One region of the Variovorax sp. DAIF25 genome, then DNA from elsewhere that is predicted to be linked to it. Evidence: riboswitches for the same ligand, from Rfam matches in the RefSeq annotation. Region 1 holds a riboswitch; the other holds the start of a gene.
The links. A riboswitch is a leader RNA that binds a small molecule or an ion and turns the genes downstream of it on or off. The one in region 1 is predicted to bind glycine.
Positions count from the first base shown of each region.

Region 1 (3,482 bases):
CGCAGGAGATCCTCGACCACCTGAGCGCCGAGCTGCCCGAGGTGACCGACTGGGCGGGCACCGTGGGCATCGGCGTGTCGGCCAACAATGCCGAGTACTTCGACGAACCCGGCCTGAGCCTGATGCTCTGCGCGCTGCCGAGCGACCAGTACCGCGTGTTCTCGGGCGTGGCGCCGCTGGCGAGTTCCGAGATGAGCGGCTTCGAGGCCCACACGGCGCTGGTGCATGCCGACCCCGCCACCCCCGACCTGACCGAGCTCATCGGCGAGATGGCCGGGCGCACCGACACCGGCTACCTGTTCGGCGGCCTCTCCTCGGGCCGCGGCGGCGCGCTGCAATTCGCGGTCGGCGGCAACGGCAACATCCGCGGCCAGGGTGCGGCCGGCGGCGTGTTCTCGGGCGGCCTGTCGGGCGTGGTGTTCGGCGAGGGCGTGCGGCTGGTGTCGCGCGTCACGCAGGGCTGCCAGCCATTGCGCTCGGGCAGCGCGCGCGAGCGCGAGATCACCGAGGCCGACGGCAACCTGGTGCTGCAGCTCGACGGCGAGCCCGCGCTCGACGTGCTGCTGGCCGACCTGCAGGTCTCGCTCGAGCGGCCGCAGGAAGCCATCGAGGCCGTGCGCGCCACCCTGGTGGGCCTGGTCGATGCCGGCAGCGACGGCATCCGCCGCACCGGCGACCTCGGCGCCGACGTGCTGGTGCGCCACATCATCGGCCTCGACCCCACGCGCCGCGGCATCGCGATCGCCGACGTGGCCGAGGCCGGCATGCGCCTGAGCTTCTGCCGCCGCAACGCCCAGGCCGCGCGCGCCGACCTGATGCGCATCTGCGCCGAGATCCGCGAGGAGCTCGAGCCCGAGGAACAGACCCTGGCCACCGCGCGCGCCGTCGCCGCCGGCGAGGCCGAGGCGGCGCCGCATCCCGCGCGGCGCATCGCCGGCGCCGTCTACGTGAGCTGCTCGGGCCGCGGCGGCCCGCACTTCGGCGCGCCCGGCGCCGAGCTGCAGATCGTGCGCCACGCGCTGGGCGACGTGCCGCTGGTCGGCTTCTTCGCCGCGGGCGAGATCGCGCGGCACCACGTGTATGGCTACACGGGGGTGCTGACGGTGTTCACGGCGGACGACTGACGGGTCCGCCTTGCTTCGGAGGCTCAGCCCAGCGCGGGCTGGGCGATGCCCGCCACGCCCCTGGGCATCCCAGCGAACGCGAAATCCACCTCCGGCACCAGCCCGCTCACGATGCGCGCGATCGACTTGCCCGAGCCGCAGGCATGGGTCCAGCCGAGCGTGCCGTGGCCGGTGTTGAGGTAGAGGTTCGCGAGCTTGGTGCGGCCGATCAGCGGCACGTTGCTCGGCGTCGCCGGGCGCAGGCCGGTCCAGAACTGGGCTTGCGTGGTGTCGCCGGCGCCGGGGAACAGTTGCTCGACGCGGCGCACGATAGCTTCGCAGCGCACGCGGTTGAGGTCGCGGTCGTAGCCGTTGAGCTCGGCCGTGCCGGCGATGCGCATGCGGTCGCCCGACTCCGAGGTGTAGCGCGAGAACACCAGCTTGTATTCGTCGTCGGTCAACGAGACCTGGTAGGCCTTGCTCGCGTCCTTGACCGGCAGCGTGACCGAATAGCCTTTGGCCGGATAGATCGGCAGCCGGATGCCCAGCGGTGCCGCCAGCAGCGGGCTCAGCGAACCCATCGCCATCACGAAGGCATCGCCGCGGATGCGCTGGAAGCGGCCCTCGGCATCGGTGACCTCGACGTGGTCGATCGCGCCACCCACCTCGCGCAGCGCGGTGATGGTGTGGCTCATCAGGAACTTCACGCCGGCCTCGGCCGCGAGCCGCGCGAGTTCGCGCGCGAAGCGGTTGGCGTCGCCCGACTCGTCCTCGGCCGTGTAGGTGGCACCGGCCAGCTGCGGCCGGATGTGGGCCAGCGCGGGCTCGAGCTTCACGGCCTCGTCGGCCGAGATCACCTGGCGCTCGCAGCCCAGCGCGCGCATCTGCTCGGCGGGCGCGAGGGCGCCGTCGAACTCCTTTTGCGTCGTGTAGAAGTGCAGGATGCCCTGCGTGCGCTCGTCGTAGCGGATGCCGGTGTCGCGGCGCAGCTGCTGCAGGGTGTCACGGCTGTAGGTGCCCAGGCGCACGATCTGTTCGATGTTGTGGCGCGTGCGCGCGGGCGTGCATTCGCGCAGGAACTGCAGGCCCCAGAGCCACTGGCGCATGTCGGCGCGGATGCGGAACAGCAGCGGGGCGTCTTCCTTGCCCAGCCACTGCAGCACCTTGAGCGGCGCGCTGGGATTGGCCCAGGGCTCGGCATGGCTCACCGAGATCTGGCCACCGTTGGCGAAGCTGGTTTCGGCGGCCGGGGTGGCCTGCCGGTCGATCACGGTCACTTCGTGGCCGAGTTGCTGGAGGTAGTAGGCCGAGGTCACGCCGAGCAGGCCGGCGCCCAATACGATCACGCGCATTTCAAGTACCTTTCGAGGTCGAAGCGCTTGAACGGCGTGAAGGTCGTGCTACTGAATAGATAGCGCGCAACCGGACGGCCGTCCAATTGCCGCTCCCCCTGTCCTCGGTACCTGAGAGTTTCATCCGCTGCACCTCGCAGCGGACTTGCTCCTTCGGCGCAGCACGGCCGCGATGGGCGATGTGCTGGCTCTCCAGACGGCGTTTCAGTGGTTGCAGTACAGGCCCCGCGCGAGCGTGGAGCCGACCTGAGCGTTTATGGGAGTTTGCGCCTTCGGTGGGGCTGCCTGCGCGATGCATGCGGCCCGCTCTCCTGCAATGGGTGGCGATTGTAGGCGGGCCGCGGGCACCGGCCAACCCCGGGATTCGGCCTTGCAGGCAGATGGGATAATCCGCGAAAGCCGCGCCAGCGCGGCTTTCGACCAAGCGGCACTCCAATTCACAGCACAGAGGACTCCATGATCCTGGTTACCGGCGGCGCCGGCTTCATCGGCGCCAATTTCGTCCTCGACTGGATCGCGCAAGGCGACGAACCGGTCGTGAACCTCGACAAGCTCACCTACGCCGGCAATCTCGAGACCCTGGCTTCGCTCAAGGGCGATCCGCGCCACATCTTCGTTCAGGGCGACATTGGCGACAGCGCGCTGCTCGACCGCCTGCTGGCCGAGCACAAGCCGCGCGCGGTGGTCAATTTCGCGGCCGAGTCGCACGTGGACCGCTCGATCCACGGCCCCGAGGATTTCGTGCAGACCAACGTGCTCGGCACCTTCCGACTGCTCGAGTCGGTGCGTGGTTACTGGAACGCGCTGCCGGCCGACCAGAAGGCGGCCTTCCGCTTCCTGCACGTGTCGACCGACGAGGTCTACGGCTCGCTCTCGAAGACCGACCCGGCCTTCACCGAGGAGAACAAGTACGAGCCCAACAGCCCGTACTCGGCCAGCAAGGCCGCGAGCGACCACCTCGTGCGCGCCTGGCACCACACCTACGGCCTGCCGGTGCTCACCACCAACTGCTCGAACAACTACGGCC
Region 1 covers NZ_CP136636.1:1,031,542-1,035,023, forward strand. Annotated here, with positions in the region: gene R0232_RS04670 (FIST signal transduction protein) at 1-1,124, shown strand, start outside; gene R0232_RS04675 (D-amino acid dehydrogenase) at 1,148-2,455, opposite strand; glycine riboswitch at 2,544-2,661, opposite strand; gene rfbB (dTDP-glucose 4,6-dehydratase) at 2,912-3,482, shown strand, end outside.

Region 2 (3,482 bases), 3.7 Mb from region 1:
CTGGAAGTTGACCAGCGCCTCCATGCGGCCCTGCGAGATCTCGGCCTGGTAGGGCGTGTAGGCCGTGTACCAGGCCGGGTTCTCGAGGATGTTGCGCAGGATCACGCCCGGCGTGTGGGTGCCGTAGTAGCCCTGGCCGATGAAGTTGCGGAACACCTTGTTCTTCGCCGCGATCGCCTTGAGCTCGGCCAGCGCGTCGGCCTCGGTGGCCGGTGCCGGCAGCCGCATCGGCTTGCTGCGCCGGATCGCCGCGGGCACGATGCCGTCGATGAGTTCGGCGCGCGTGGCCGACCCGATCACGGGCAGCATGCGCGCCTCGTCGTCGGCATCGATGCCGATGTGGCGGGCGATGAATTCCTCGGCGTTCTCGAGTTCTTGCAGGGTGGGCAGGGCGGCGGGGGTGGGCATGGCGGGCGGGGGAAGAGAAGGGGGAGCGGACTTCCGGACGCGAGCCTTCGCGTCCGGCCATCCGGTTTCAGGAGCTCAGGATTCCTCGGCGAACTTGCCGTAGGCGGTTTCGTCCATCAGCGCGTCGAGCTGGGCCGGTTCGGACAGCTTGACCTTGAAGAACCAGCCTTCGGCCAGCGGCGCGCTGTTGGCGAGCGAGGGATCGGCGCGCAGGGCTTCGTTGACTTCGGTGATCTCGCCCGAGACGGGCATGAACACGTCGGCCGCGGCCTTCACCGATTCGACGACGCCGGCGACATCGCCCTGGGCGAAGCTCTTGCCGACCTCGGGCAGGTCGACGAAGACCACGTCGCCCAGCGCGTCTTGCGCATGGACGGTGATGCCGACCGTGGCGTTGCCGCCCTCGGCCTGCACCCATTCATGGTCCTTGGTGTACTTGATGCTCATGTTGAAAAACTCCTCGTGGATAAAAAGTGGCCGATGCCGGGGCGTAGGTTAGCCGCGACGGCGGTCCGCCGGATGTCCGGTCGTCAGCCGCGGTAGTAGCGCGTCGGCACGAAGGGCAGGGTCGAGACCTCCATCGGCACCGGCTTGCCGCGCACGATGGCCTGCACCCGGGTGCCGGGCTCGGCGAAGGCGGTGGCCACGTAGCCCATGGCGACCGGCCGGTCGGCCGTCGGGCCCAGCAGGCCGCTGGTGACCTGGCCGATGTCCTGGCCCTCGAAGGACTGGAGCGGCGTGCCGTCGCGCACCGGGATGCGCTCGAGCGCGACCAGGCCGACGCGGCGGCGCTTCAGGGTGTCGTGGTCGAGGTGGCCGGCGGCGCCGGTGGCTGCCACGAGCTGGGCCAGGATCTTCTCGGCGCCGGGGAAGCCGCCCGCGCGCGCGCCGCCGTTGCGGCGCACCTTCTGGATCGCCCAGTTGAGCGAGGCCTCGATCGGCGTGGTGCTGGTGTCGATGTCGCTGCCGTAGAGGCACAGGCCGGCCTCGAGCCGCAGCGAGTTGCGCGCGCCCAGGCCGATGGGCTTGACCTCGGGCTGGGCCAGCAGCAGCCGCGCCAGCGCGTCGGCGTCCTTCGCGGCGACCGAGATCTCGAAGCCGTCCTCGCCGGTGTAGCCGCTGCGCGTGACGAAGGCGGCTATGCCGCCGATCTGCACCGCGCCGCCGGTCATGAACACGAAGCGCTCGATACCGGGCGAGAGCCGCGCCAGCGTGGCCGCGGCCTGTGGGCCCTGCAGCGCGAGCAGCGCCTGCTCGGGCAGCGGCTGCACCTGGCAGCGCTGGCCGATCTTCTGCTGGATATGGGCGATGTCGGCCACCTTGCAGGCGCCGTTGACGATCACGAACAGCGAGCCGTTGCCTTCGTTGAAGAACATCAGGTCGTCGAGGATGCCGCCCTGGTCGTCGAGCAGCAGGCCGTAGCGCTGCTTGCCCGCGGGCAGGTCGATCACGTCGACCGGCATCAGGGTCTCGAAGGCGGCCGCGGCATCGGGGCCGGACAGGCGCAGCTGGCCCATGTGGGAGATGTCGAACAGGCCCGCAGCCTCGCGCGTGTGCCTGTGCTCGGCCATCAGGCCGGCCGGGTACTGGACCGGCATCGAATAGCCGGCGAAGGGCACCATGCGGGCGCCGAGTTCCAGGTGCAGCGCGTGCAGCGGGGTCTTGAGCAGTTCGGATTCGGGGGCGGAAGCAGCCACGGGGCACTCCTGGGGGCAGCAATCGAATGCCATGGCTCGCGCCATGGGGCCACCCCTGCTGTCCGCTTTACCTGAGAGATTCGCCCCACGATCGGGGTTTGCTCCTTCGGTGGACCGGGCGCCTGCGGCACCGGCCTCTCTCCAGCAAGGAAACGCCGTCCCGCGAAGGCCGGCGCTGTGTCAGTCCTTTTGCCTGAGCGTTCGGGGGTTCCCTGCGCCTTCGGCGGCCCCGTGCGGGGCTCTCTCCTGACCCCGGCGAGTGTAGTGGATTGCGGGCCGCCTCAGCCGCGGCCGCGCAGCCGGTCCGACAGCGCCCGGCAGATGGCGTCATGGGCCCGGCCGGCGGCGGCCGAGTGGGCGAAGAAGCCGAAGAACGGGTGGAACATGTCGTCGAAGGCCAGCAGCCGGGTCGGGATGCCGGCCGCCTCGAGCCGGTGCGCGTAGGCCAGGCCTTCCTCGCGCAGCGGGTCGTGGCCGGCGACGGCGATCAGGGTCGGCGGCAGGCCCGCGAGCTCCGCCGCGCGCAGCGGGGAGGGCGGCACCTCGGCGGCGCGGCGGGCCGAGGCGCCCATGCAGAGCCGGGCGATCTCGCGCAGGTCGGCGGGCGCGAGCATCGGGTGGTCGATGCCGCGGGCCTCGATCGCGGCCACGTCGCGCGCCATGTCCAGGCCCGGCACCACCAGCAGCTGGGCCGCCAGTGGCCGCGCATGGCCGCGCAGCGCCAGCGCGGCGCAGGCCGCCAGGTTGGCGCCCGCGCTCTCGCCGGCCAGGGCGACCCGGGACGGATCGCCGCCGAGGGTTTGTGCATGGTCCAGCGCCCAGCGGGTCGCGGCCAGGGCATCGTCGTGCGCGGCCGGGAACGGGTGCTCGGGCGCCAGCCTGTAGTCCACCGAGACCACCACGGCCTCGACGTCGCGGCAGAGCTTGCGCGCGATGTCGTCCATCAGCTCGACGCTGCCGAGCACGAAACCGCCGCCGTGCAGGAACACCACGGTCGGCAGCATGGCCTCGGCCGAGACGGGCCGGTAGACCCGCACCGGCACGCGCAGGCCCCGGTGTTCGGCGACGCGGTCCTCGGTGGAAGCCACGACCGGCAGCGTCGTGCGCTCGCGCGCCGCCATCACCGCGCGGCGCATGCGTTCGCGCGCTTCGGCGGGCGTGCCCGAGAACGGTGGTGGGGCCCCGTGGGCGCGCATGGCCGCGACGATCGTCGCGAGCTGGGGATCGAGCGCGGCGCTCATGCCAGCCCCAGCACATAGGCCTGCGAATCCGCCGCGCGCCGACGCAGCCGATCGAGGTCCACATCGAGCAGCCGGCCGTCGCGCTTCACCGGCCGGCCCGCGACGAACACGCTGTCGACATTGCCCGGATGGGCGC
Region 2 covers NZ_CP136636.1:4,701,718-4,705,199, reverse strand. Annotated here, with positions in the region: gene gcvP (aminomethyl-transferring glycine dehydrogenase) at 1-408, opposite strand, end outside; gene gcvH (glycine cleavage system protein GcvH) at 484-855, opposite strand; gene gcvT (glycine cleavage system aminomethyltransferase GcvT) at 939-2,138, opposite strand; glycine riboswitch at 2,154-2,260, opposite strand; glycine riboswitch at 2,281-2,364, opposite strand; gene R0232_RS21765 (alpha/beta hydrolase) at 2,387-3,346, opposite strand; gene R0232_RS21760 (amidohydrolase family protein) at 3,343-3,482, opposite strand, start outside.
Region 2: another riboswitch for glycine. It lies ahead of gcvT (glycine cleavage system aminomethyltransferase GcvT); the one in region 1 lies ahead of R0232_RS04675 (D-amino acid dehydrogenase).